3 regions of the Propioniciclava sp. LT432 genome follow, and region 3 is predicted to be linked to each of the others. Evidence: predicted binding sites of a transcription regulator. Region 3 holds the regulator's gene; each other region holds the start of a gene.
What was found. The regulator LexA, encoded in region 3, represses DNA repair genes until DNA is damaged. The targets are predictions, from matches to a motif close to TCGAACANNTGTTCGA.
Positions count from the first base shown of each region.

Region 1: a site for LexA is predicted at 2,507-2,522, ahead of AC5YDV_RS08570 (DUF222 domain-containing protein). Genes of this name have one in related genera too.
Region 2: a site for LexA is predicted at 6,231-6,246, ahead of dinB (DNA polymerase IV). Genes of this name have one in related genera too.

Region 1 covers NZ_JCAKNE010000013.1:224-9,865, forward strand. Annotated here, with positions in the region: gene AC5YDV_RS08565 (IS4 family transposase) at 1-1,182, shown strand, start outside; gene AC5YDV_RS08570 (DUF222 domain-containing protein) at 1,459-2,475, opposite strand; gene groES (co-chaperone GroES) at 2,721-3,017, shown strand; gene groL (chaperonin GroEL) at 3,029-4,633, shown strand; gene AC5YDV_RS08585 (response regulator) at 4,755-5,456, shown strand; gene AC5YDV_RS08590 (sensor histidine kinase) at 5,453-6,556, shown strand; gene AC5YDV_RS08595 (hypothetical protein) at 6,563-6,907, opposite strand; gene AC5YDV_RS08600 (4Fe-4S binding protein) at 6,904-7,803, opposite strand; gene AC5YDV_RS08605 (Lrp/AsnC family transcriptional regulator) at 8,063-8,566, shown strand; gene mptB (polyprenol phosphomannose-dependent alpha 1,6 mannosyltransferase MptB) at 8,609-9,642, shown strand, end outside.
Region 2 covers NZ_JCAKNE010000004.1:65,037-74,678, reverse strand. Annotated here, with positions in the region: gene AC5YDV_RS03070 (DNA polymerase III subunit alpha) at 1-3,360, shown strand, start outside; gene AC5YDV_RS03065 (nuclear transport factor 2-like protein) at 3,556-3,774, opposite strand; gene AC5YDV_RS03060 (hypothetical protein) at 4,047-4,361, shown strand; gene AC5YDV_RS03055 (glycosyltransferase family 2 protein) at 4,512-6,140, shown strand; gene dinB (DNA polymerase IV) at 6,261-7,433, shown strand; gene AC5YDV_RS03045 (SCO2097 family morphological protein) at 7,501-7,854, shown strand; gene AC5YDV_RS03040 (transglutaminase TgpA family protein) at 7,882-9,642, opposite strand, start outside.
Region 3 covers NZ_JCAKNE010000001.1:57,280-66,921, forward strand. Annotated here, with positions in the region: gene AC5YDV_RS00275 (endonuclease/exonuclease/phosphatase family protein) at 1-1,104, opposite strand, end outside; gene AC5YDV_RS00280 (hypothetical protein) at 1,188-1,754, opposite strand; gene AC5YDV_RS00285 (ATP-dependent DNA helicase) at 1,884-3,875, shown strand; partial or broken gene AC5YDV_RS00290 (hypothetical protein) at 3,879-4,139, opposite strand; gene lexA (transcriptional repressor LexA) at 4,250-5,059, opposite strand; gene AC5YDV_RS00300 (hypothetical protein) at 5,281-5,649, shown strand; gene nrdR (transcriptional regulator NrdR) at 5,904-6,401, shown strand; gene AC5YDV_RS00310 (vitamin B12-dependent ribonucleotide reductase) at 6,455-9,310, shown strand.

The sequences.
Region 1 (9,642 bases), on a different contig from region 3:
ATTCCGCGGGACGAGGTCGAGACGGCAATTGATCTGGCTAATCGGCGGGAGCAACGTTCGCGTCTCCTTCCGGCCCGAGTCGTGGTCTACTACGTGATCGCGTTGGGACTGTTCTTCGGGGAGAGCTATGACGAAGTCATGCGAAGGCTCGTCAACGGTCTGAGATTCATCGGTGGATGGTTATCCAGTTGGCATGTTCCCACGCCCAGTGCAATCACGCAGGCCCGGGCCCGCCTGGGTGAAGAACCCATGAAGTTACTTTTCGAGCGTGTTGCCCAGCCTTTGGCTTCCTCAGCGACGCCGTCGGCGTGGTTCCACGGGCAACGCGTGATGGCTATTGATGGAGTGGTGCTGGACGCTCCTGAGTCGCCGGGCAACGCCGCCACGTTCGGCTATAGCGTGGGAGGACGTGGGGCCAGCGTGTTCCCGCGCGTGCAGGTGGTAGCGGTTGCCGAGTGTGGGACTCACGCCATTACGCACGCGGTGATCGGTGACCTCGGCTCCAGCGAACGGCCGCTGGCTGAGCGGCTGGTCGGCCGGCTAGAGCAAGGAACGCTCCTGCTTGCCGATCGTGGCTTCTACTCGTACAAGATCTGGGAATTGCTGATCGCGGGCAAGGTGGACGCCGCGTTTCGTGTCGCGAGCACCCTGAACCTTCCCCCCATCACCGAATACCCCGACGGATCGTATCTGTCCGTCCTTTTGGCGCCCGCACGTCAAAGCGCAGTGAGGCAATCCTCCCGCGTCCATGGGCGCGATAACAAGCGGGCCGAGCATCAGTGGCTACTCGATAACGGTACCGCTTGCCGGGTCGTCGAATACACAATCGAGGGGTCTTCGGCGACGTACCGCATTATCACCACTCTCTTGGACCACGACCGCTATCCCGCCGATGAAATCGCCGCCCTCTATCACGAACGTTGGGAAATCGAGAACGTCTTTGATGAGATCGAGGTCCACCAGATCGCGCATGGCCGGGTCCTACGGTCTCGCTCACCCGAACTTGTCAAACAAGAGATCTGGGGACTCCTCCTGGCGCACTACGCGATCCGAAAACTTGTGCATAACGCTTCCGACCTCGCCGAGATCGACCCCGACCGATTATCGTTCGTTCGCGCTCTCAGAATCATCCGACGCCACATTTCCAGCGGCGCGGAACTTTCCCCCCTCGATCCTGAATGAAATAGTCGACGAACTCGTAACGCACCCGAATCCTCCCCGACGACACAGGAGCTACCCGCGGGTCGTCAAGCGACACTTCGCCGCCTACCACAACACAAAACGTGCACAACACCGCGGAATAAAGCAGGAACACCTACCACGAATCCACACTCGCCAGCCCCAGCTAACTTAACGGCATTGCGATGTGGTGCGCGTCGCACTGGCTGTCGGGGGCGGTGCACCGCGGGAAGGTGCACCCGCCGTCGCGCACGCTCAGCGCCCGCCGAATCGCCGTCGTCACCAGCCGTTGGGTGCGGCCGACGTCCAACACCTCGGAATGCTCGCCGAGCAGGACCGGCAGGAGGTCCGCGTCGCAGCACAGCCGGCGCAGTCACCGGCACTGATCTGCTGCCCCGACGACAGGACGCCCGCCTGCTCGGCCCGCTCGCGCAGGTCGGCCTCCCGCATGGTCACCACCACGCGGGGCCGATCGCCGGCGATGCGCGGCACCGAGCCGCCGTTCTCGGCCTGGCGCACGAGCATCAGCAGGGCGTCGGCGCGGCGCTGCTCCGGCGTCCGGGTCTCGGCAAGGGGATCACGCCGATCCGCGGCCCGGTCTCGGCCGGCCCGGCGATCCTCCACGAGCGCCTCGATCATCCGCACGAATCCGGCGGCGTCCGCGTCGGGAAGGCTCCCCCGGAAGGTCACCGCCCCGTCACCGTCCGAGTGGAACGCCAGCGACCGCCGCGACCGAGCCCGCTTCGCCTGGGCCTGAAGCCGGCTCTGCTCGGCTTCGGGCGAGGGGACGGCCTCGGGGGCGACCTCGGCGAGCACCCCCTTCACCAGCGAGGGCACCCGATTCGCCGGCTCGCGCGCGGCACGCTCGACCAGCAGGCGCTGGGCCCGCTCGCGTTGGGCCTCGTCCAAGCCTTCGGGCAACGCGTCCACCCCCTTGGCGACCGCCCGCGCCTGCCTGACGCCGAGGCGTCCGGAGAGGGCGGCGTCCGCCACGATCGGGTGCCGGCTCACGTCGGCCGCCGCGAACAGCTCTCCGGCCGCCTCGCGGCTCGTGCTGGCCCCGTCGAGGGAGGGCCAACTCGTCGTCGGCGTGCCTGTTGCCGCGAGGGAGGAGCCCGCGGCGTCCGCCTCGGCGAGCAGGACGGCGGCCAAGGCGTCCATGCGGTCGGCCAGCACGCGCGCCCGGCGCACCAGCGCCAACCGCGCCGCCGCCGGCACCCCGGACCGGGAGGCGCCGGCGAGCGAGTCGAGCGCCTGCTCGACCGCCGCGAGGGCCAGCCCGGTGAGTTCGTCCATGCCCCCAACCTAAGGGCAGCCCCCGACAGAATCGAACAGAAGAACGAAATTGTGGAAAACTTCCTCCAAGCCCGTTAGCACTCGGGTTGAACGAGTGCCAACGCGTGGATAGAGTCGTGGTTGGCACTCGACCATCGAGTCTGCCAGCCCAAGGCGGCACCGCGACGACGTCCTGGGCGGGCATCGAAGGATTCCACCAAGGGTCCCCACCTGAGGGCCCGTACGTACGAAGAAAGGGCACCATCGTGGCCGTCACGATCAAGCCGCTCGAGGACCGCGTCCTCGTCCAGCCCCTGGAGGCAGAGACCACCACCGCCTCGGGCCTGGTCATTCCCGACACCGCCAAGGAGAAGCCGCAGGAGGGCAGGGTCGTGGCGACCGGCCCCGGCCGCATCGACGACAAGGGCAACCGCGTCCCGCTCGACGTCGCCGAGGGCGACGTCGTCATCTTCTCCAAGTACGGCGGCACCGAGGTCAAGTACGACGGCCAGGAGTACCTGCTCCTGAACGCCCGCGACATCCTCGCCGTCGTCTCCAAGTAAGGACACAACAAATGGCAAAAATCCTTCAGTTTGACGAGGAAGCGCGTCGCTCGCTCGAGCGTGGCGTCGACGCCCTCGCCAACGCCGTGAAGGTGACGCTCGGCCCCAAGGGCCGTTACGTGGTGCTCGACAAGAAGTGGGGCGCCCCGACGATCACCAACGACGGCGTCACCGTCGCCAAGGAGGTCGAGCTCACCGACCCCTACGAGAACCTCGGCGCCCAACTCGCGAAGGAGGTCGCCACCAAGACGAACGACGTCGCCGGTGACGGCACCACCACCGCGACCGTCCTCGCCCAGGCACTCGTCCACGAGGGCCTCCGCGCTGTCGCCGCCGGCACGAACCCGGTCGGCATCAAGCGGGGCATCGAGGCGGCCGTCGAGGCCGTCAACACCGCGCTGGCCGACGCGGCCAAGCCGGTCGAGACCGCCTCCGACATGGCGTCCATCGCGACCATCTCGAGCCGCGACTCCGAGATCGGCGAGCTCATCGCCGACGCGTTCGACAAGGTCGGCAAGGACGGCGTCATCACCGTCGACGAGTCCAACACGCTGGGCACCGAGCTCGAGTTCACCGAGGGCATGCAGTTCGACAAGGGCTACCTGTCGCCCTACATGGTCACGGATGCCGAGCGCATGGAGGCCGTGCTGGAGAACCCGTACATCCTCATCAACTCGGGCAAGATCAGCTCGATGAACGACCTGCTCCCGCTGCTGGAGAAGGTCATCGGCGCCAACGGCACCCTGTTCATCGTGGCCGAGGACGTGGACGGCGAGGCCCTGTCGACCCTCGTGGTCAACAAGATCCGTGGCACCTTCACCTCGGTGGCCGTCAAGGCCCCCGCGTTCGGTGACCGCCGCAAGGCCATGCTCGAGGACATCGCGATCCTCACCGGTGGCCAGGTCGTCGCCGCCGAGGTCGGCCTCAAGCTCGACCAGGTCGGCCTCGAGGTGCTCGGCCGCGCCCGTCGCGTCGTCGTCACCAAGGACAACACGACCATCGTCGACGGCGCCGGTTCGGCCGAGGCCGTTGCCGGTCGTGTCGAGCAGCTGCGTGCCGAGATCGCCCGCACCGATTCGGACTGGGACCGCGAGAAGCTCTCCGAGCGTGTCGCGAAGCTCGCCGGTGGCGTGTGCGTGATCAAGGTCGGCGCCGCGACCGAGGTCGAGATGAAGGAGAAGAAGCACCGCATCGAGGACGCCGTGAGCGCCACCCGTGCGGCCATCGAGGAGGGCATCGTCGCCGGTGGCGGCTCCGCGCTCATCCATGCTGCTTCCGTCCTGTCCGACGGCCTGGGCAAGACCGGTGACGAACTCGCCGGCGTCCGGATCGTCGAGAAGGCCCTCGTCGAGCCGCTGCGCTGGATCGCCGAGAACGGTGGCGAGGCCGGTTACGTGGTCGTGGCGAAGGTCAAGGAGCTCGGTGCGGGCTACGGCTGGAACGGTGCGACCGGCGAGTACGGCGACCTGGTCGCCGCCGGCGTCATCGACCCGGTGAAGGTGACCCGTTCCGCGCTGTCCAACGCGGCGTCCATCGCGGCGCTCCTGCTCACCACCGAGACCCTCGTGGTCGAGAAGCCGGAGGACTCCGAGGACGACCACGGCCACAGCCACTGAGTCGCCCTGACGGCTTCCGTCGAAGGCGTTCGAGGCCCCCACGCACGGCGTGGGGGCCTCGATCCTTTCCGCGAGCGCGTAGCCTCGGAGGCATTGACCAACCGTGCGGGGAAGGGGCGGGATGAGGCAGCGGATCCTCGTGGTCGACGACGAGGACAGCATTCGGGAGGTGCTCGTCGCGTACCTCACCAACGATGCGTTCGAGGTCGCCGAGGCGTCCACCGGGTCGGACGCGCTGGCGCTGCTGGCGGCGGACCCCGCCATCGACCTCGTCCTGCTCGACGTCGGGCTGCCCGACCTGGGCGGCCTGGAGGTGCTCGGGCGCATCCGGACGACCTCCCAGGTTCCCGTCATCCTCGTCACGGCACGTGACGCGGAGGTCGACAAGCTGGTCGGGCTCAGCGTGGGGGCAGACGACTACGTGACCAAGCCGTTCAGCCCCCGCGAAGTGGTGGCCCGCGTCCGCACGGTGCTGCGCCGCGTCGCCCCCGCCGAACCGGAGGCGCCGCAGGATCCCTCCCTGACCTTCGGCGACCTGCGCATCGATCCCCGCGCCCGCGCGATCACCGTGGCGGGCCGCCCCGTCGAGCTGTCCGCCCTGGAGTTCGACCTGCTGCTGGCGCTCGCCCAGGACCCCGGTCGGGTGTTCTCGCGGGCCCAACTGCTGGAGAAGGTCTGGGGCTACGACTTCTACGGCGACGAGCGTGTCGTGGACGTCCACATCCGGAGCATGCGCGCAGCCCTCGGGGATGACGCCGCCCACCCCCGCTACCTGGGCACCGTCCGGGGGGTCGGCTACAAGTTCCTGCCGAGGCGGTCATGAGGCGCTTCCCGGTCCGCCTGGTCCTGAGCCACGCGGCCGTGGCGCTGGTCGCCGCCCTCACCACCTTTCTCGTCGTGCGCTGGCTGGCGCCCGGGTTGTTCGACGCCTCGCTCCGACGCGCCCAGGCCGGCGCGCGAGGACCCGGTGCCAGCGGCGGGATGGGCCTGCGTGAGGACTTCGCCCTGGCCGTGGACCAGGCCCTGCTGGCGGGCGCGGCCGCGGGTGTCGTCGTCGCGGCCGCCCTGGGCGTCGTCGTGGCGCTCCGGCTGGGTCGCTCCCTGCGCCTCATGGGGGAGGCCACGCGGCGCATGGCGGCCGGCGACTACGACGTCCGCGTCCGCCGCCCCGTCGAGACCGAACTGGCCCGCCTGTCGGACGACATCAACACCCTCGGCGCGACGCTGGCCGAGACCGAGTCGCGGCGCACCCGCCTGCTCGGTGAGGTGGCCCACGAGATGCGCACGCCGCTGACCGTGATCGACGGCTACGTCGAGGGCATGATCGACGGCGTGCTGACCACGGACGCCGAGCGCCTGGGCCGGCTCGAGGTCGAGACGCGCCGGCTGCGCCGCCTCTCGGACGACCTGTCGGCACTCTCCCGGGTCGAGGAGGACCGGCTCGCCGTACAGCGGGCACGCCTCGACCTGCGCACCGTCGCCTCGGACGCCGCCGAGCGACTGCGCCCGCAGGCCGAGGACAGCGGGCTCGTCCTCAGCGTCCGGCCCGGCGCCGACCCCCTGCCGGTCGACGCCGACGCGGACCGCCTGGCCCAGGTGGTCACCAACCTGGTGGGCAACGCGATCAGGGCCACAGGCCCGGGCGGGAGCGTGACCGTGTCGTGTCGCGCCGAGGACGGTAGGGCGCTGTTGATCGTCGAGGACTCCGGCGAGGGGATCGCCGAGCAGGACCTCGAGCGGGTGTTCGAACGGTTCTACCGCGTGCCGGGCCGCCGGGGGCCACGGGGCGAGTCCGGTTCGGGGATCGGCCTGACCATCGCGCGCGCGATCGCGCGCCTGCACGGGGGCGAGCTCACGGCGTCCAGCCCGGGGCTCGGGGGAGGCGCGACCTTCACCCTCGCGCTACCGATGCCCCGGCGCTGAGCGGCGTCACCGCTCCGGCACCGCGCCGCGGACGACCTCACGGAAGGAGCTCAGCTCGAACCCGGGCACGAGCTCCTCGAGGTCCTTGAACTTGGTGCCGGCCGACACGTCGGCCCCCTCGGGGGCCCCGACCAGCGTGATGAGGTCGTCCACCGGCATGCCGAGGCCGTCCGCCGCCTGCTGCAGGGTCATCCAGCCCTTGAGGTCGTCGGCGGTGAGGTTCTGCTCGGCCACGACCATCTGGCGTCCGGACGTCACCCACTGGCCGGTGGCCTGGGCGATCCCGACACCCCCGAACATGATCGCCAGGAAGATCAGCGGGGCGATCCAGCGCAGGCGCAGCGAGCTCATCGCCGGCCTCCCGTCGCTCCGGTGCGGACCGGGGCCCCGAGCAACACGGGGCCGCTCACCTGGAGTGCTCCCTTGACGGGGCACGTGGTGACGCAGTCCATGCAGCCGATGCAGTCGGTGCTGACCTTCGGCGACGACTTCGACACGGTGAGGCCGACCGGGCAGGGGCGGTCGCACAGCGTGCAGTCGGTGCAGGTGGACGCCGACCGGCGGATCCGCAGGAAGCTCAGGTGGCCGACCACCGAGAACACCGCGCCCAGCGGGCACAGGTACCGGCACCAGAACCGGTCGACCACCACGGACGCGGCCAGCACGACCGCGACGATCGTCAGGCCCACCGCGCTCGCCTCGCCGATGTTGAACAGCCACTGGAGGCCGAAGGCCTGCACGTAGGGGTCGTAGTCGGCGAACCACAGCTTCGCCGTCGTCACGCTGAAGTAGATGACCACACCCAGGACGACGAAGCGGCCCCAGCGCATCACCCTGTCGACGCGGGCGGGCGGTTCCCAGGCCTTCAGGCCGAGGCGTCGCCGCACCCAGCTCAGGCCGTCCTGGATCGCGCCCCACGGGCAGATCCAGCCGCAGAACACGTTGCCGACCAGCAGGGTGGCGGCCAGGACGGCCAGCCCGAGGACGATGTTGGAGGGGTGCGTCTTGGAGATGAACTGGCCCGTGGTCACGAGGGTGACCAGGGTCTCCACCGCGCCGAAGGGGCACAGGGCGTCCACCGAGGGTTGACCGGCGTCCTCGTTGAGGCTGTGGCGGGCGGCCGCGACCAGGATGAACGCGCTGATGGCGAGTTGGGTGGCGGCCCGCGCCAGGCGGAGGTTGCGGATGCCCCGGGTGCGGCGCTGGGCCTTGGTCAGGCCCTTGTGTGGGCGGCTCGTGGTCGTCATGGCCGTCACGCTAGGGACGGCGGATGTGGCGCCCGTGGAGCGTGTGTGAAGCGTGTGTGAAATCCCCCCGCCCGGCGCAAGGGTGGCGCGCCGGGCTGGGGGAGAGCGTCCAGCTCCTCGTGGGGGCCTCGCGCTTGGTGGTGTTCATTTCACCAAACGGTGGACTTCCTGCACAATCAACATCACGCACGCTGGTCAATCTGATCAACTCAGCCCGGGCAGGGGTGGTCGGGTTGGTCAGGACGACCGAGGAGGTCCCATGAACCGGCTCGACGACATCGACCGTCGCCTCTTGCTCGAACTCGACCGAGATCCGCGCATGACCGTCCTCATGCTGGCGCAGCGCACCGGGCTCGCCCGCGGGACCGTGCAGAACCGTCTGGAGCGCTACCGCACCGAGGGCGTCCTGCGCCTGACGAGCACGCTCGTCCCTCCGTCGGCGCTGGGCTACGGGCTCCACGCGACGGTGTCGGCGGAACTCGACCAGCACCAGTTGGACGAGGCGGTCGCCGCGCTCCGACGGGTACCCGAGGTGCTGGAGTGCCACGCGCCGGCCGGCGACATCGACCTGTTGTGCCACGTTGTGGCCCGCGATCCCGACGACCTCTACCGTGTCGCCGAGGAGATCCGCCTGTGCCCCGGGATCCTGCGCACGTCCACGAGCGTCTACCTTCGCGAGGTGATCCCCTACCGTGTACGGCCCTTGCTGCACCGCGGCACGACGACGGCCGGGCCATCCCGCCGGGACGGGGGCCGGGGATGACCGCTGGGCGCGTCCTGGTCGGGCCTTCACTAGGCTGACCCGGTGACCGAGCGCCGATCCGTCCCCACCCTGACGAGCCCCCGGCCGAGCATTCCGTGGGGGGCCGCCGCACTGGTCGGCATGCTGGCGAGCACCCTCGTCGCGTGGGGATCGGCCCATCCGGAGTTCTCCTTCAACACCCGAGGGTGGCTCGAACCCTGGGTCATGGCCGTCGGCACAGCGTTGCCCATGCCGTGGAACCGGGTGGTGATCGTGCTCGGCTGCGTAGCCCTGAGCGTGCTGTGGTGGTTCCTGCGCCCGCACGCGGGGCGGGCCGCCATCGCCCGGCCCGGCCTGTTGCTCGCGGTGTGGTCGCTGCCGCTCCTGCTCGCCCCGCCCGTCCTGTCGGGCGACGCCGTGCTGTACGCCGACTCGGGCTGGATCGAGAACCAGGGTGGTTCGGTCTACGCCGACGGCCTCGGCAGTGCGGGCGGTCCCTTCGCGCCGTCCGTGGACGCGCTGTGGCGGGGGACCGGCGTCGCCTACCCACCGCTCACCCTCTTGGTCAACCAGGCCGTCGTCGCGCTCACCGGCAACGACGACTACTGGTCGTTCGTGGCCATGCGACTGCCGGCCATCCTCGGCGTGGCCGTCATCGCCTTCACCGTTCCGCGGATCGCGGAGCAACTGCGTCCGCTCGGGTTGCTCCGCGGTCGCGGGGGCGAGGAGCGGCAGGCCGCGTTCGACGCGGAGCCGGAGGGGCTCGCCGCCGACCGTGCGCTCTGGTGGGGGCTGCTGAACCCGCTGCTGCTGGTCCACTTCATCGGCGGGGCGCACAACGACGCGCTCATGGTGGGGGCGTCGCTGCTGGCGATCTGGGTGACCGTCATCGGCGTCCGGTCCGGGGGGGCCAGTCGCACCGCGCTGCTGTGGGTCCTGGCGCCCGTCCTCGTCGGCGTCGCGATGGCGTTGAAGCAGCAGGGCGGGCTCACCGTCCTCGCCGTGGCGGGGCTGCCGGTCATCGCCCAGTTGCGCGCGCTCCCGCCGGGGCGCCGACTGTGGACGTACGGCGTCCGGACGGCGGGGGTGACCGTCCT
Region 2 (9,642 bases), on a different contig from region 3:
ACCCACGCCCGCGGCGAGCGGGGGGCGCCGGTCACCACCCGGGAGCTGGTGGGGGAGCACCGCGACGACGTCGTGGTCGTGCTCGGTCCCGACTCAGACCTGGGGGTCGCGCTGGCCCGCCGCGACGACCGGGCCGCCGAGGGGGTGCTGGCCGACTGGCTGGAGGTCGTCGCGCCCCACCAACTCGTCGTCGGCGTGACCAACCACCACCTCGCGGGAGCCGGACCGGGGTCGGCGCGGCTGGCCGGGCGCATGCTCGGGTTCGCGGACGCCCACGGCCTGACCGGCGTCCTCACCAATGCCGTCCGCATGGCGCACAAGTCGGACGCCCCCGTCGCCGACGTGCTGGACGCCGCCCGCCGCCTCGTGCCGTTGGACGTCCGCAACGTCGACCGGCGCAACGCCGAGGGGTACCTGAAGTCCGGCAAGGAGATGCTGCCCACCGCCGAGGAGGTCGCCCTCCTGGCCGGTCGCCGCGACGCGTCGAGGCTCATCGGCGACACCCGCCACCTCGCGGCGCGGTGCCGCCTCGACCCGGTCACCGACATCGGGCTGGGTGAGATCCACCTGCCCGAGTTCCCGGGCGGGTTGGTCGAGCTCCGCGCGCGGTGCGAATCCGGCTTGGCCGCCCGCTATGCCGCACCCACGGCGTCCGTGCGTGATCGGCTCGACGACGAGTTGGCGGTCATCGAGCAGATGGGGTTCGCCGCCTACTTCCTGACCGTGGCCCAGGTCGTCGACACGGTGAAGGAGATGGGCATCCGGGTGGCGGCGCGCGGCTCGGGCGCGGGGTCGCTGGTCAACTACTGCCTGGGCATCTCGGGGGTCGACCCGATCCGCTACGACCTGATCATGGAGCGGTTCCTCTCGCCGCTGCGCCGCGCGCTGCCCGACATCGACATCGACGTGGAGTCCGCGCGTCGGCTCGAGGTGTACGACCGGGTGTTCGCCGACTTCGGCGCCGACCGGGTCGCGGCGGTGGCGATGCTGGAGACGTACCGCGTCCGGCACGCGATCCGCGACGTGGGGGCCGCGATGAGCCTCCCGCCGGGCGACATCGACCAGATCGCCAAGTCGTTCCCGCACATCCGGGCCCGCGACGTCCGGCACGCCCTGCGCGAGTTGCCCGAACTGCGCCGGGCCAACCTCGGTGACGCGCAGTTGCGGGTGCTGTTCGAGCTGGTCGAGGGGCTGGACGGGCTGCCCCGCCACGTGGCGCTGCACCCGTGCGGGGTGATCCTGTCCGACGCGACGCTGGGCGACCGGACGCCGGTGGAGTCCTCGTTCGGCGGCTACCAGATGAGCCAGTTCGACAAGGATGACGTGGAGGACCTGGGCCTGCTGAAGCTCGACATCCTCGGCATCCGAATGCAGTCGTCGATGGCGCACGCGCTGGACGAGATCGAACGGGTTTCCGGGGAGCGCATCGACATCGACGCGCTGGCGCCCTACGACGACCCCGACGTGTACGGGATGATCTCGCGCGCCGAGACCATCGGCTGCTTCCAGATCGAGTCGCCCGGCCAGCGGGAACTGGTCGGCAAGTTCTCCCCGAGCGAGTTCAACGACCTCGTCATCGACATCAGCCTGTTCCGGCCCGGCCCGGTGAAGTCGGACATGGTGGTGCCGTTCCTGAGGGCCCGCAACGGCTGGTCCGAGGCGGTGTACCCCCACCCCAACCTGAAGCCCGCCCTGGCCGAGACCAAGGGCGTCATCGTGTTCCACGAGCAGGTGATCAAGGTCGTCGCCGCCATGACGGGCTGCTCGTTGGCCTACGGCGACGAGGCCCGGCGCGCGCTCGGCTCGCCCGAGGGGCAGGAGGACGTGAAGCGCTGGTTCTTCCCGGCCGCCCGCAAGCTCGGCTACGACGAGCGGCTCATCTCCGATGTCTGGGCCATCCTCGTCTCGTTCGCGTCCTTCGGGTTCTGCAAGGCCCACGCGGCGGCGTTCGCGCTGCCCACCTACCAGTCGGCGTGGCTGAAGTGGCACCACGGCGCGGCCTTCATCGCCGGGCTGCTCACGCACGACCCGGGCATGTACCCCAAGCGGCTGATCCTCGCGGAGGCGCGGCGCATGGGCATCCCGGTGCTGGGGTTGGACGTCAACGCCTCGGGGGACGTGTACCGGGTGGAGGAGGTGGAGGGCGGGGCCCTCGGCATCCGGATCGCCCTGACCGACGTGAAGGGCATCAGCGAGGCCGAGGTGGAGCGCATCGTCACGGGGCAGCCCTACAGCGGACTGGTCGACTTCTGGCACCGCGCGCGGCCGGGATCCGACGTCGCCGAGCACCTCGTGCTGGCGGGCGGTTTCGACTCCCTCTACGGCATCGACCGGCCGCACGGGCTGGGAACGCGCGGGCGGGTCACCCGTCGTGACCTGCTGCTCACCCTGGCCGACCTCGAACGGGCCGACCGCGTGGACGCCCGGGCCCACGGCCGCGCACGAGGGCTCGGGTCGGGTGGCGCGACCGGCCACCAGGCCGTCCAGGTGGCGTTCGACTTCACCCCCTCCAACCCTGAGCTTGTCGAAGGGCCGCTCGACGTGGTGGTGTCCGGGCTGCCCGAGATGACCTCGCAGGAGCGGATGGCCGCCGAGCTGGCCGTGCTGGGCCTGGACGCCACCCGCCACGTCATGGAGGACCACCGCGACTTCATCGAGGCGATCGGCACGACGAAGTCGGACGAGCAGATGAAGCGGCGCAGCGGCAGCCGGCTGCTGGTGGCCGGGGTGAAGGTGGCCACGCAGACGCCGCCGGTGAAGTCGGGCAAGCGGGTGGTCTTCCTGACCCTGGACGACGGGACGGGGCCGGTCGACCTCACCTTCTTCGAGGACGCCCAGGGTCCCTTCGCACGGACGGTCTTCAACGCGTGGCTGATCGTGGGGGTGGGGGAACTGCGCCGGACGGGCGCCCGTGGCGTCTCCCTGAGGGCGCTGGGCGCGTGGGACCTGCTCCACCTCGAGGCGCTGTGGCGCTCCACGCTCGAGGCGACCGGCGACGAACGGGCCGCGGTCGGCGCCGTCCACGCCCTGATCGACGCCGAACTCGCGGCGCAGGCGTCCGTCGTGGTCGAGAACGAACGGCTCAAGGCGGACTGGAACGCGAAGTCCCAGGATCGGCCGTACGCCGACGGCGAGGGCGGGTCGCAGGGGGAGCGGGCCCGGCGCCGCGCCGATACCGAGCATGCCGGGGCGGCCGGCGGCATGGGGCAGCGCCGGGTGCTCATCCACCCCAGCGGGTTCGTGCAGTCGCCCTACACCGACGTCGCGCCGGCCGGCGAGTCGCCCAAGTCGGTTCCGCAGCGGTACGCCGACCCGGGCCGCAAGCTGTGGCACTCCAGTCCGGGGTCGTCGGGCCGCTGAGGCGTGGTGGCGCGAATGCGTCGAACGAGTTCGAACGGAGAGCTACGTCGTCACCCCCAGCTGTTGCATGAGGACAGGGATCTCGAAGTAGATGCGGGCCTTCTTGATGAGGTCATCCTCGAGGTCGTAGACCACGCAGATGGGGACCTTGATGTCCTTTCCGGTGGCGGGAATTCCCGCGAACTCGCCGATGTGCTATCCGATCACCTCGCCCTCCACCACGGCGCGCCCATCACCGATGACCGACCAATCGGTCGTGGCGGTCGCGTCGAAGGCGACATGGTAGAAGTAGTTGAGCATCGCTTGGACCCCTTCGGGGGTCTTGGTGTCCTCACCGGTGGCCATCATGGTGAAGACGACATCGTCCGCCATCATGCTGACGTCGGAGTGCTCCGAATCCCAGTATTTCTGCATGGTGCGCGTGGTGCCTTCAAGGGACACCTCAATCCTCGTTCAATTGTCAACCTTGGGGACGATTTGTCCCATTTTCCAGCGTACGCCGGGCCGGCTTCGTGCGAGGAAGAAAGATGGAGGGCGTTGATCGGATCACCAGGCTCCGCAAATGGAAACCTGCCCTGCTGCAAGTGCGCGCAACATTGCCGGTTCGAAGGTGCACTGCCCTAGCATGAGGGAACGTGAACACCGCCCCCGGGTACACGTCCCCCGTTCAAGCATCCCCTCTTCGCATGCGCAACCCCATCGCCGGCGGCGCGTCCGGTGCGATCGGCGCCCTGGTCCTCACGCTCGCCCTGTGGGTCCTGATGTCCGTCCTCGTGGTCGGCAACGCCCTGGCCGCCAGGGCGTTCGAGCACTGGGCCACCACCGTGGCGATCGCCGCCTACCTGACCCTGAGCACCCTCCTCACCTTCGCGACGGCCATGCACCTGCTCGCCCGGATCGGCGCCGCCCGCCGCTTCGCGACCCACGTCCCGGTCTCCTTGGCGGTGGCGCGGGCCACGGTGCGCGAGCGCCGCCCCTCCATCACCGTGCTGGTGCCCTAGTATCGCGAGGAGCCCCAAGTCATCCGCCGCACGCTGCTGTCGGCCGCGCTGCTGGAGTACCCCGACGTCCGCATCGTCCTGCTCATCGACGATCCGCCCCACCCCCCGCAGGGGTCCGGGGCGGCGTCCCTGCTGGCCGACGCCCGCGCGATGCCGGCGCGGGTCGAGGCCCAACTCGAGCCCGTCCGCCGCCGCGTGGAGGCCGACTACGGCCGGTTCCTGGAGGGTGGCCCGACCGGTGCGGCGAGGACGGGCGACCTGTGCGCCGTCAGTGACTGCTTGGCGGCCGTGGCGTCCGCGCTGCGGAACTGGGCGGTGGAGTGGCGGGCGGGCGACCACGGTGATCGCCTGTTCGCGGACGACGTGCTGCTCGCGCTGGCCCGGGAGTACGAGGCGGAGGCCGAGCGCACCGCGTCCGTCGCCTCGGGCGGCACGGTGTCGCGCGAGGCCGTGGCGTCGCTGTACACCCGGCTGGTCGACACCCTCTCGGTCCGGGTCACCTCCTTCGAGCGCAAGGCGTACGCGCACCTCTCGCACGAGCCGAACAAGGCGATGAACCTGAACTCCTACCTCAGCGTCATGGGTGGGCAGCTCGGCGACCGGCGGTTCCCGACGTCCGACTACGTGCTCACCCTGGACGCCGACAGCGTCCTCCTGCCCGACTACGCCCTGCGCCTGGTGCACTTCATGGAGCAGCCGGCCAACCGACGTGTAGGGGTCGCGCAGACGCCCTATTCCGCCTTCCCCGGTGCCACCAGCGAGCTCGAACGGATCGCCGGGGCGACCACCGACATCCAGTACCTCCTGCACCAAGGCATGACCCACTACGGGGCCACCTTCTGGGTCGGCGCCAACGCGGTGCTGCGCAGGGAGGCGCTGGACGCCATCGCCACCACGACGCTGGAGGACGGGCACCCCATCACCCGGTACATCCAGGACCGGACCGTGATCGAGGACACCGAGTCGAGCCTTGACCTGCTCGTCCAGGGCTGGTCGCTGCACAACCTCCCGGAGCGGCTGGCCTACAGCGCCACGCCGCCCGACTTCGGCTCGCTCGTCATCCAGCGGCGGCGGTGGGCCAACGGCGGGCTCATCATCCTCCCCAAGCTGGGCGAGTTGTTGCGCACGCGTGCGCGGCGCGGCGAGCGCACCCCGCTGCCCGGGCTGCTGCTCCAGTTCCACTACCTCACCTCGATGCCGGTCACGGCCACGGGACTGCTGCTCATGCTGCTGGTCCCCGCCCACCTCCTGGACGGGATCGTCGTGCCGTGGTTGGTGCCCCTCCTGGCAGCCCCCTACCTGGTGACGCACGCCGGGGACCTCGCCCGCAACGGGTACCGGGCCAGTGACACCTTCCGCGTGTACGGATTCAACATGCTGCTGGTGGCGGTGAACCTCGCGGGCGGATTGCGTTCCCTCCAGCAGGCGTTCAACGGGACGAAGGCACCCTTCCTGCGGACGCCCAAGATCGCCGACCGCGTGTCCGCCCCGCCGTACTTCATCCTGTTCCCGGCGGCGCTGGGGCTCCAGGGCCTGGTGGTGGCCCTCGTGGCCCTGGTCACGCTGGGGTCGCCCCTCGGGCTGTACGCCGGGTTCACCGCCGTCCTGACGCTGTACGGGTTGGGTGCCTCGTCGGCACGCGCAACGCGATCGATGACGTGGTGGCCGGGCTCCTCATCCGTGCCGGTCAGGTGCGGGCAGCGCTCGGGATCGGGCGGACGCGCGCGACAGCTGTCCCCGCAGTCGTGGAGCGCGCGCCAGCGGAGGGCGTCACGTTGACCGCGTGAGGCGCGATCCGGGCCGGGGTGGCCGGGCCGGGGTGGGCGGGGCTGCTTGACGAAGGGTCGGAGCCACGGCCTAGCATGTGATTCGAATCGGTGTTCGAATCTAGGAGGTGTCGTGCCTGTCCTCGCCCACGTCGACATGGACGCCTTCTACGTGGCCGTCGAGCTCCGCCGCCGTCCCGAGTTGCGGGGCAAGCCGGTGTGGGTCGGGGGCGCCAACCGCGGGGTGGTGCTGTCGGCGTCCTACGAGGCCCGCGCGTTCGGGGTCGAGGGGGGCATGTCGTCGACCCGGGCGCGTCGGCTGTGCCCCGAGGCGATCGCCATCAAACCCGACTACGACGCCTACGAGGCCGCCTCGGACGGGGTGTTCGCGATCTTCTCCACGATCACCCCGCACGTCGAGAAGGTCTCTCTCGACGAGGCGTTCCTCGACATCACCGGAACGCGTCGCCTCCTGGGGGAGCCGGAGGAGGTGGGGGAGCTCATCCGGGCGCTGGTGGCCGACGAGCAGGGCATTCCGTGCTCGGTGGGCATCGCGCCGACCAAGCTGATCGCCAAGATGTCCTCGAACAAGGCCAAGCCGAACGGGCTGTTCCGCGTCCATCCCGGCGAGGTGATCCCGTTCCTGCACCCCCAGGCGGTCGAGAAGATCTGGGGGGTGGGGCCGTCCACCACCGAGAAGCTCAACAAGCTGGGCCTCTACACGGTCGCCGACGTCGCGCACACGCCGAAGTCCACCCTGCAGCGGGCCTTCGGGGCGCGCGCCGGGGAGGAGTTGTGGGAGTTCGCGTGGGGCATCGACGGACGCCGCGTCGTCGCGACCGAGCCGAGCGACCGCAGTGTCGGCAGCCAGGAGACGTTCTCGAAGGACACCGACGACCTGGACCTCGTCCGCACCGAGTTGCTCCGTACCAGCGCGCGGGTGGCGTCGCGCATGCGCATGGCGCGCGTCGTCGGCCGCACCGTCACCCTCAGCCTGCGCTTCGCCGACTTCCGCACCGTCCAGAAGTCGCTCACCTTGCCCTACCCGACCGACGCCACCAATGAGGTGTACGCCGCGTCCCTCCGACTGTTGCGCGCGTTCCGGCTCGAGCGACCCCGACTGCGCCGGGTGGGCATCCGGGTCGAGCACGTGTTGGACGTCGACCAGGTCGCCACCCAACCGGCCCTGGACGAGCCTGATCGAGGGTGGCGCGAGGCGGAACGTGCGGCCGATGCCGCCATCGCCCGATTCGGGCCGCACGCGGTCTCGCGGGCCACGTTGACGAGACGGTCCGGTTCCGTTTGAGTCAGTGGGCGCCTACACTTGTCCCACATCCCTCACTGGGGTGCCGCCCACGAGGAAGGGAGGCGCGATGGCACTGTCCGACAAGGAGCAACGGCTCCTGGAGCAGCTCGAGGCCGCCCTCGCGGCTGAGGATCCGAAGCTCGCCAACACGCTCCGTGGTACGACGACGCGCAAGCTTCACCGTCGCCGGGCCGCGATCGCGGGGCTGGGCTTCGTGGTCGGTCTGGCCGCCCTCATCGGCGGCATGCAGATCACGTGGATCATCAGCGTCGTCGGTTTCGTCATCATGCTGGCGTCGACCGTTGTCGCCATCAAGTCGTGGCGTGTCGTGGAGACGCAGTCACATGGTCGACGGCCCGAGGACTCCGCGTTCACCGACCACATCGACGATCCTTGGCGACGAGGCGACGACGCCTTCTGACCTGCTCCTCGACGAACCGAACCGAGCTCAGCGCGCGGCCCTGCGGGGCGGCGCGTTGCTGCTTCCCGCACGCCGTCCCGTGCGTCCGCGCTCCTGCTCCGTGAGGGCGGCCGTGATGGCGACCACCTGGGGCTCCCACCGACCCGCCAGGTCGAAGTTCTCGCTCCGGTCGTAGAGCGCCCGCTCGGTGGCCGCAGCCAGGCCGCGCAGTGCCGCCGTCGCCGTCTCGTCGCCGCCCAGTGCGCTGACGAGGCGCTCCGCGGCGAACCGGGGGGAGCCGTCCGGCCACGGGAGTCGCAGGTCGGCGACCACCTCGCGCACCTCGTCCCACGCGGCCAAGGTGTCGGCCCGGGCATCGCCGGTGCCGGCCAGCCGCATTCGGCGACGGCGGGCGCGCAGCATGCGGGGCACCAGGAGCGCCGCCGCCCCGGCCACGGCGACGAGCACCACGAGCAGAACCGGAACCCAGGCCCCGAGGTCCACCTGAGGGCTCGACCCCTCGGGCGTGGGGGCGGGCTCCTCCGTGGGGATGACGTCCGCCGGAGCGGGCGACGGGCTCTCCTGGGCCGTCGCCGGAGCCGCGGTCGGTCCGGGCGTCCCCCCGGGCTGCGGGGCATCGACGCTGCCGGTCCCCGCGCTGCCGCGCGAGGGGGTGGGCTCGAACGCGACCCACCCCAGGCCGTCCAGCCACAACTCGGGCCACGTGTGCAGGTCCCGCGCGCTCACACCCCAGGTGTCGCCCTCCTGGGTGCCCGGGACGAAGCCCACGGCCATGCGGGTCGGAATGCCCACCTCCCGCGCCATGATCGCCATGGCCCCGGCGAACTGCTCGCAGTAGCCGGTCCGTGACCGGAACAGGAAGTCGTCGATCGTCGCGAGGCCATCGCCGGTGCCGGCCGTGACCGCCGTGGAGTAGGTGAAGTCCGGCGAGCGCAGGTACGCCTCGATCGCCTGCGCCTTGGCGCCCGCTGTCGGCGCGGCCGCCGTCACGGACTGCGCCAGCGTGCGGACGCGTTCGGGCACCTCGGCGGGCAGGCTCTGGGTGAGGTCGCGGTTGGGGCCTCCCGTCGACCCGGCGCCGGCGACCGCGGCGGCGTCCGGGCGCACCTCGAGGCTGCGCACCTGGTAGCTGATCCCCTGGGTGGCGCTGGTGCGCCCGCTGCCCGCCAGCGCCATCACGTCCAGCGTGTCCAGGGCGAAGCCCCACTGTCCGGGGGCCTCGAACGAGGTCGGGGCGTAGGGGACGGGGAGCCACTCGCTGGAGAAGTCTCCGATCTCGACGGACGTCGTCCGGACGGTCCCTCGCGGGGACCCGGGCGGCTCCGGCATCCGGCCCGTCGCGACCCGGACGTCCGAGAGCGCGAACCCGGCCGTCGACAGTGCGGGCAGGGTCGCGAGCTTGAGGTAGGTGCCCCCCGGGCTGTCGGTCCGGTACCGGATCACCACCTCGTCCGATCCCTGGACGAGGTTGCGCTTGAGGTCCAGCGACGGGTCTGTCATCTGGAGCGGCTCGTTGGTGGGACGCGGCTGGAAGGTCGGGACCAGTCGAGCCACGGCCCACGTCGCCCCGAGCGCGCCCACGGTCATGGCTGCCGCTGTCAGGAGGGCCGCCATGCGGGCACCCGGACGGTCGGCGCGACCCCACGGGCTCGCGGCCAGCAGGACCAGGACGATGCCGATCGCCAGCAGGACGAACTCGCTGAACAGGGTCGGGGTGGTGAGTCCGACGGCCATGACCAGGTACATCGCCACGAGCGGGATGGCGGCGACGCCGGGTCGCTCGGTGCT
Region 3 (9,642 bases):
CGGGAGGTTCTTGCTCGGCAGCACGTAGTCGGCGCGCAGGTTGCCGGGGGCCCCGTCGGCGAAGTCAGCGGTGTCGAAGCGCGGGTCGCCGGTGTGGGTCTCGTTGCCCCCCTCCTGAAGCGCGGACGCCTCGGCGCCGCCGTCGCTGGCCGGGGTGATGCGGCTGTTGATGCGGTGGTGGTCGAGCAGCTGGTGGATGGCCCCGGCCGTCGAGTCGCCGTCGTTGGGGTCGGCGTTGTAGTCGCCGGCGATGACGAACCGCTCACCGGAGGCGAGGCCCCCACGGACGCCCTCGTCGTCGTAGATGTAGGCCGCCCGCCGGCCGCCGGCCACGTAGTCGGCCCAGAAGCGGATCTCGTCGTGGTTCTTGGTGCCGTTGCGGTCCTCGGCGCCGTCGAAGGTCGGCGGGGTCGGGTGCGCGGCGAGCAGGTGCACGGTCTTGGGGCCGACCTGGACGGGCACGTCCCAGTGCGACTTCGACGACAGGCGGAGCACCGCGAGCTCCTCGGCGGAGTACCAGTCGGCCGGTTCCGGCGTGGCGGGGTTGTCGGGCAACATCGCGCCGGGCATGTCCGCCCACACGAAGTTCTGGAAGGTGCGGACGTCATCGGCTGCGATCGGGTACCTGCTGTACACGACCATGCCGTACTGGCCAGGGAAGAAGCCGAAGCCGTGAGCGTCGTTGGGGCCGCCGACGGCGCCGTTGTTGTCCAGGTCGAGGTCGGTGGGGACGCCGGTGTTCGACGGCGCGATGAAGGAGTACGGGTAGTGGATCGGCGCCTGGCCGTTCTGGCCGACCTCGAGGTAGTTGGTGGAGAACAACTCGTCGTTGCCCGGCGCGTAGTCGAACTCGTTGATCAGGAGCACATCCGGGCGCGTCCGCTGGATGATCTCCGCGATCACGCGGGCCTGCACGTTGTTCGGGTCGGACAGGTCGTCGGCCAGATCGCCGGCGTTGGACCGGTTCAGGGACGCGTTGAACGTCGCGAAGCGGACGTCCTGGTCGACGGCGGGGGCGGCGAGGGCCGGTGCGGCGCCGATGCTGATGGCGAGAGCGCTCGCGATCGAGGCGGTGAGCGCGCGAAGCGTGGTGCGGGAAGTCATGTCGCGCAACCTAGCCACCTCGTGGTGACCCCGGGCGAACAGCACCTGACACGTGGGCGAATTCTGGACCAACGGGACGCCACTCAGTACGAGCCCCACATCCCGTAGGGACGGTGGAGCGCAGCAGGGTAGAGCCTGTCGATGGCCTGCTCGGCATCTGTCCAGTCGACTCCCTTGGCGACGAGGCGGGCGATGAGCGCGCTCCCGACGCGGTGCGTGAGGTGCCGACCTATGACCTCGGCGTGCACCTGTGCCGCGAACTCGGTGTCGGCCCAGGCGTCACCGAACACCGCCACGGCCACGTGCACGACCTGCTCGTCCAGCAGCCCCGCCAACCCCTTGTACTCGGGGCGGACGATCGGAACCGGCGGCGGCTGGAGGAGCATGACCTGCCTCCAGTCGTGGTCCGGATCCTCGAGCACTTCGCGTAGGCGCGGCAGGAGACGATCCAGCGGACACTTCCGCTCCTGCACGGGCAGGAGGAGCCGCAGGCGGGCGTTCATGCCCTGACTGCCTCGTCCGAACTGGGCGGCGAGCTCCTCGAGTGCGGCGCCGGCCCTGACGGCGGCGACGAGCTCGGCGAGCGATTCATCGGTCCACGGGACAGGCTTGGTCGCGCGGGGCGGGGTGGGCGTTGGGTGCAGGGACATGGGCTCCTCCTTCTCGGCGTCAGGACGATGGGCGGAGGGGACGTCCTTCCGTCATCGGAGGTGTTGTCCGCGTGTTGTCCGTCGGGCCGGTGGAACGAGCGGGTGCGGTGGTGAAGTAGCCTCGGACGGGTGCCCAGCCGAACCGACCAGATCCTCGACGCCGCTGTCGAGGCGATCGGCGGCGCCCCACGCGAGGGTCAGGTGGCCATGGCCCGCGCCATCGACCACGCGTTCGTCGAGAAGGAGCACCTGCTCGTCCAGGCTGGGACGGGCACCGGCAAGTCGCTGGGTTACCTGGCGCCGTCGCTGGCCCACCTGGCGGAGAACCCGAGGGGTCGCGTCGTCATCGCGACGGCCACCTTGGCACTGCAAGCCCAGCTGGCGAGCAGCGACATCCCGGCCGCCGTCAAGGCGGCGAGCAAGGTGACCGGCGGCGAGATCACCCACGCGGTCCTGAAGGGTCGAACCAACTACGCCTGCCTCCACCGGGCGCTCGACGGCACCGGGCGGGAGCAGGAATCCCTGCTCGGCGGGGAGGATCTTGTTGACGGCCTCCGTGCCGGCCGGGCGGACGCCGCGTCCGTGCTGGGCGCGGAGGTGCTGGCGTTGCGCGAGTGGGTCGAGGAGGAACTCGAGGCCGACGGCACCGGAGACCGCGACGACGCGCCCACACACACGGCCGCCGCGTGGGCTCAGGTCTCCATTCCCGTGCGCGAGTGCCTGGGGACCACGTGCGCCTTCTTCAACCAGTGCTTCGTCGAGCGTTCCCGCGAGACAGCGCGGAGCTCGCAGCTGGTCGTCACGAACCACGCCCTGCTCGCGATCGACGCCATGCACGGCAACACCGTCCTCCCCGAGCACGACCTCCTCGTCATCGACGAGGCACACGAACTGACGGCACGCGTGACCGGCGCCGCCTCGCACGAACTCAGTCCCCAGCAGCTGGAGCGGGTGTCCCGCCGCTGCACGACGCACTTGGAGGACGACGACCTCGCCGTGGAGTTCGCGGACCTGGGGGACGCGTTGGGGAAGGTGCTGGCCGACGCCCGCCTGGAACGGATCGAAGACCCGGATTCACCCGTCCTCACCGTCGTCGCCCACATCCGCGACGTGGCGCGGCGGGTGGTGAGCGCCCTCAAGTCGGAGGACCCCGACGCGAAGCAGGCCGCGGCCGCCGCCAAGGAGGTCTTCGACATCGCGGAGGCGATGGGAGCGCTGAAGGACACGGACGTCCTCTGGGTGAGCGAGCGCGAGCGCTTCGGTCGCTGGCTCGTGGTCGCACCGCTGGACGTCGCGGGCCTCTTGCGCGAGAAGGTGCTGTCGAACACGACCACCGTCCTCACCTCGGCCACGTTGAAGCTGGGTGGTGACTTCGAGGCGGCCGCGGCGTCCGTCGGGCTGCGGCGCAACGAGCGCGTGCTCGACACCGAACCGGAGGAGCGCACCGGGTTGGAGTGGCGGGCTCTCGACGTGGGTTCGCCCTTCGACTACGCCCGACAGGGGATCCTCTACGTCGCTCAGCACCTGCCCAACCCGCGCCGCGAGGGCATCACCCCCGAGGCACTGTCGGAGGTCGCCGAACTCGTGTGGGCGGCGGGTGGCCGCACGCTGGGACTGTTCGCCTCACAGCGGAACGCCGAGGCCGCCGCCCGGCACTGCCGCGCGGAACTGCCGAAGATGACCATCCTGTGCCAAGGGGACGCGCAGCTGTCGGAACTCACGCGCCGCTTCATCGCCGAACCCCACACGTGCCTGTTCGGGACGCTCAGCCTCTGGCAGGGCGTGGATGTCCCGGGGGAGACCTGCCAACTCGTCATCATCGACAAGATCCCGTTCCCCCGGCCGGACGAGCCGCTCATGCAGGCCCGCCAGAAGGCGGTGGCGGACGCCGGCGGCAACGGCTTCATGGCCGTGGCCGCCAGCCACGCCGCCCTGCTGCTGGCGCAGGGGTCCGGACGCCTCATCCGGCGGACGTCCGACCGTGGCCTGGTCGCTGTCCTCGACCCGCGGCTGCGGACGGCTCGCTACGGCGGCTACCTGCGGGCGTCCATGCCGGGGTTCTGGTCGACGACCGACCGCGAGGTCGCCGTCAACGCGTTGCGGCGCCTCGCCGGCGCGTGAGGCTCACTCACCCCACGCGAGGGCGGCCGCCGGTGGAACACGGGACGCCCGGATCGATGGCAGGACGGACGCCAGCCAGCCGGCCAGCAGCGCCACCGCCGTGATGAGCGCCAGGCGCAGCCACGGGATCGTCGGCACCACATCGGCCTCTGCCGCGAGCAGCGCCGCCACGCCGGCGAAGCCGTACAGCGACCCGAGCAGCAATCCCAGCACCACCGCAACAGCGGCGAGCAGGACCGCTTCCCACCCGAGCGCGAACCCGCACGTTCGCGGCGTGCTCGCCGAAGGTCATCATGAGGGTGACCCCGTCGATGAGCTGGAGATCCTTGCCCGCGAGGAGGACGCCGTTGCCGAGCCCGTCCACGGTCGGGGAGTCAGACGCGGCGCAGGACCGCGGTCACCTTGCCGAGGATGGTTGCCTCGTTGCCGTCGATGGGCTCGTACGCCTGGTTGTGGGGGAGCAGCCACACCTGGCCCGGGGTCCGCTTGAACGTCTTGACGGTCGCCTCGCCGTCGATCATCGCCGCGACGATGTCGCCGTTGTTCGCGTCGGGCTGCTGGCGGACGACCACGTAGTCGCCGTCGCAGATCGCGGCGTCGATCATCGAGTCGCCCTTGACCTCGAGCAGGAACAGCGTGCCCTCGCCGACCAGGTCGCGCGGCAGCGGCAGCACCTCCTCGACGTGCTCCTCGGCCAGGATCGGACCGCCGGCCGCGATGCGCCCGACCATGGGCACGTCGACCGATCGGGAGACGTGCACGTCCTCACCGAAGCCGGACGCCGGGGGCGCGGCCCCGGCCGGGGCGGGGGAACCGGGAGTGGCGGGCCTCATCGAGTCGGGGAGGTGCACCGCCAGGGCGCGGGGACGCTTGGGATCACGCGTGAGGAAGCCCTTGCCCTCGAGGACCTTCAGCTGGTGGGTGACGCTGGACGGGGAGGCGAGGCCGACGGCATCGCCCATCTCGCGGATCGTGGGCGGGTAGCCGCGGGACTCGATGGCCTCACGGATCGTCTCGAGGATGAGTCGCTGTCGGATCGTCAGGCCGTGAGAATCCTCCGGCCCGTCGGGGAGTTGGCGGACCTTGCCGATGCGCGCGATCTCGTCATCGGTCGGGCGCCCGCGCCGGGTCTGCCTGGGGATGGGCCGCTTGCCGCCGCCCCGCTTGTCATCCGTCGTCGCCATGGGCTCACGGTAGGACAATCCGACGCATCATTCAAACACATGTTCGGGTGTGTCCGGCGCGGTGTTGTCGCGGTGCGGGGGAGGCGTGCGCAGAAATTGTCGGACCCGGCTGGGACGGTTCTGGTGTCGTACGAAACGCTGAACACCTGTGCGAATGGTGCTTGCAATCGCAGGAGTGTTCGATAATACTGGTCGAACAGATGTTCGAAGAAGGAGCAGCCATGACCGCCGAGTTGCTGGACTACACGACCGGGGCCGACGTGGTCTCGCGCCGCATCCGAGCCGCGCGCTCCGCTTCGTCCGTGCAGGCCACCGGACGCCCTGCGAGCGCCCGTGCGGAGGAGCGGTGGGGTGCCCAGGCCCGCGCCTGTGAGGTCTCGCGTCCGGCAGTCGCGCTCGCCGCGCCGAGTGCCACGCGCCGGCTGGAGTGGACCCCGCGCGGTGTCGCCGTCCTGGTGCTGCTGGTGGCTCTGGTCGTCGGCATCATGGTCGCCACGCTGGTCGGGGCGTTCCTGGCGGTGAGCAACGAGCCGATGCATGCCGGTGCGTCCTCGGTGGTGGCGCTGGCCGCGCCCCAGCCGGCGAGTTGACGACTGGCGAGGGCCCCGGGGTCGCCGAGCGCGACCACCGGGGCCCTTTGGTCGCTTTGTGTCAATGGGTCGCCGTCCTGGGAAGACACCCCGGGACAGGGTTGCTTTGTGCTCAGGAGGCGCCTAACCTCTACATGTAGTAGTTACATCGTTGTTTTTCGTCCACAGCTTGTGGTCGTTCACCCACACGATGTACACGGTTCGTCCACATGTTCCTCCACAGCGGGGGGCGTTGCCGAGGGGAGGTGGGGTCGATGTACTGCCCGTATTGTCGGTTCACCGATTCTCGCGTCCTTGACTCGCGTGTCGCGGAGGATGGTAGTTCCATTCGCCGTCGCCGCGAGTGCCGGTCCTGTTCCAAGCGGTTCACCACCCTGGAGCAGATGCAACTCGTGGTCGTGAAGCGGTCCGGCGTCATCGAGCCGTTCTCGCGCGAGAAGGTCGTCACCGGCGTCCGGAAGGCCTGCAAGGGTCGTCCGGTCACGGAGGCCGACCTCGCCAAGCTCGGCCAGAAGGTCGAGGAGACCCTGCGAGCGAGCGGTTGCGCCGAGATCCCCGCCGACGACGTCGGTGTCGCCATCCTGGGCCCGCTCCGTGATTTGGACCCCGTCGCGTACCTCAGGTTCGCGTCCGTCTACCAGCACTACCAGTCGGTCGAGGACTTCGAGGCCGAGATCGCCCGGCTCCGAACCGCTGGAGCCGGCGACGAGTCGATCGCCGTTCCGGCTCAGACCGCCGAACAGCTGTTCTGAACCAGCCGCCGCGCGCGGTTCGCGCAGACAACCATCACCTCAGGAGGAGAGAAGTGACCGAGACCAAGCAGGCACCCCGCCGGCCGGCGGCCAAGCCCAAGGGGCTGACCATCGACCGCGTGTACACCACCGAAGGCGTCCACCCCTACGACGAGGTCACCTGGGAGCGTCGCGACGTCATCCAGACCAACTGGAGGACGGGCGAGAACGTCTTCGAGCAGCGTGACGTCGAGTTCCCCGACTTCTGGAGCCTGAACGCGTCCACGATCGTCACCACCAAGTACTTTCGCGGCGCGCTCGGCACCGCCCAGCGCGAGAACAGCCTCCGGCAGCTGATCGACCGCGTCGTCGGCAAGTACACCGAGGCCGGCCGCGAGAACGACTACTTCGCCACGGACGCCGACGCCGAGGTCTTCGAGCACGAGCTGACCTGGATGCTCCTCCACCAGGTCTTCAGCTTCAACTCCCCGGTGTGGTTCAACGTCGGCACCAAGAGCCCGCAGCAGGTCAGCGCCTGCTTCATCCTGAGCGTGGATGACTCGATGGAGTCGATCCTGAACTGGTACAAGGAGGAGGGCTTCATCTTCAAGGGCGGCTCCGGCGCCGGCCTGAACCTCTCCCGGATCCGGTCGAGCAAGGAGCTGCTGTCCTCCGGCGGCACCGCGTCCGGCCCGGTCTCGTTCATGCGCGGTGCGGACGCCTCGGCGGGCACCATCAAATCCGGCGGCGCGACGCGTCGTGCGGCCAAGATGGTCGTCCTCGACGTCGACCACCCCGACATCGAGGAGTTCATCGAGACGAAGGCGCGCGAGGAGGACAAGATCCGCGCCCTGCGCGACGCAGGCTTCGACATGGACCTGGGCGGCAAGGACATCGTGTCCGTGCAGTACCAGAACGCCAACAACTCCGTCCGGGTGAACGACGAGTTCATGAAGGCAGTCGAGGACGGCGCCCCGTTCGGCCTGCGCGCCCGCATGACCGGCGAGGTGATCGAGAAGGTCGACGCGCGCGAGCTGTTCAACAAGATGGCCAAGGCCGCGTGGGAGTGCGCCGACCCGGGCATCCAGTACGACGACACCATCAACGCCTGGCACACCAACCCCGAGACCGGCCGCATCACGGCGTCCAACCCCTGCTCGGAGTACATGAGCCTCGACAACAGCTCCTGCAACCTGGCGTCGCTCAACCTGCTGAAGTTCCTCAACGACGACGACACGTTCGACGTCGCGAAGTTCGTCAAGGCGTCCGAGCTGATCATCACCGCGATGGACATCTCGATCACGTTCGCCGACTTCCCGACCGAGGCGATCACGCAGACCACCAAGGACTACCGCCAGCTGGGCATCGGCTACGCCAACCTGGGCGCGCTGCTGATGGCCATGGGCCGCGGCTACGACTCCGAAGGCGGCCGCTCCTTGGCCGCCGCCATCACGTCCCTGATGACGGCCACCGCCTACCGTCGCTCCGCCGAGCTCGCCGCCGTCGTCGGTCCGTACAACGGCTACGCCCGCAACGCGAGCGCCCACCAGAAGGTCATGCGCAAGCACCAGGCCGCCAACGACGACCTCAAGGTCGTCGAGCCGAGCGACAGCCCGGTCCACCAGGCCGCCACCGAGCAGTGGGCGCAGGTCGTCGAGCTGGGTGCGAAGAACGGCTTCCGCAACGCGCAGGCGTCGCTCCTCGCCCCGACCGGCACCATCGGCTTCATGATGGACTGCGACACCACCGGCATCGAGCCCGACTTCTCCCTGGTGAAGTTCAAGAAGCTCGTCGGAGGCGGGTCGATGCAGATCGTCAACCAGACGATCCCGCGTGCGCTCAAGCGCCTCGGTTACCGCGACGAGGTCGCCGAGGCGATCGTCGCCTACATCGCCGAGCACGGCCACGTCGTCGGGGCGCCCGGCCTGAAGTCCGGGCACTACGAGGTCTTTGACACCGCCATGGGCGAGCGCTCCATCAAGCCGATGGGCCACGTCCGCATGATGGCCGCCGTCCAGCCGTTCCTCTCCGGCGCCATCTCGAAGACGGTCAACCTCCCCGAGTCGGCCACGGTCGAGGACATCGCCGACGTCTACCTGCAGGGTTGGAAGCTGGGCCTGAAGGCGCTCGCGGTCTACCGCGACAACTGCAAGGTCGGCCAGCCGCTGTCCGACGGCAAGAAGAAGGACGAGACGAAGGCCGAGGAGGCCCCGAAGCCCGAGGTGCGCGTCGAGTACCGCCCCCGCCGGCAGCGCCTGCCGAAGACGCGCACCTCGCGCACGACGTCCTTCACGGTCGGTGGCGCGGAGGGTTACCTCACCTCCAGCCAGTACGACGACGGACGCCTCGGCGAGCTGTTCCTGAAGCTGGGCAAGCAGGGCTCGACCCTCGCAGGTGTGATGGACGCCTTCTCGATCGCGATCTCCATCGCGCTGCAGTACGGCGTGCCGCTGGAGACCTACGTCCAGAAGTTCACGAACCTCAAGTTCGAGCCGGCCGGCATGACGGACGACCCGGACCTGCGCATGGCGCAGTCGATCATCGACTACGTCTTCAAGCGCTTGGCGTTGGACTACCTGTCCTTCGACGAGCGCTCCGAGCTCGGCATCTACACCGCCGCCGAACGGGCCCACTACGTCGAGACCGGCTCCTACATCTCGGAGGAGGACGAGGCGCAGATGATCGAGTCCGACTCCCTGCGGAACGACGCGGTCGACGACATGCGCTTCGACGAGTCCGGCCCGAACCAGCCGTCCCTGATCACGGCCGCCCCTGACCTGTCCGGCGCGCACACCACCGCCGAGCTGATGGAGCGGATCTCCGGCCACGCCGTCGATGCGCCGCTGTGCTTCACGTGTGGCACCAAGATGCGTCCGTCGGGCAGCTGCTACGTGTGCGAGGGCTGCGGCTCGACGTCCGGCTGCAGCTGATGAAGCGAGCCAGACTGACGTGATACAACCCGGTGAGAGGGTGCCGTCCAGTACGGCATCCCCTCACCAAGAAGTTTCCGGATCCGTGGGGAGTGTGTCGTAGCGCTGTCCACTCTCGTCTGCGGCGCCAGCTACCTCGGAGGAGGCGGCCACCGCGGCGACCGGCCGGCTGCGATCGACTCACAACTGGTCCTCCTGGGCCGGGTGGATGCTCCGCACCACCCGGCCCAGTGTGAGGCCACGGGCGCCCTTTCATTAATTAACGCCCCACGACAACTCGCTACGATTGCAATGAGCCCCTTGATCGGCACGCAAGTCGCGTGTTACTTTCT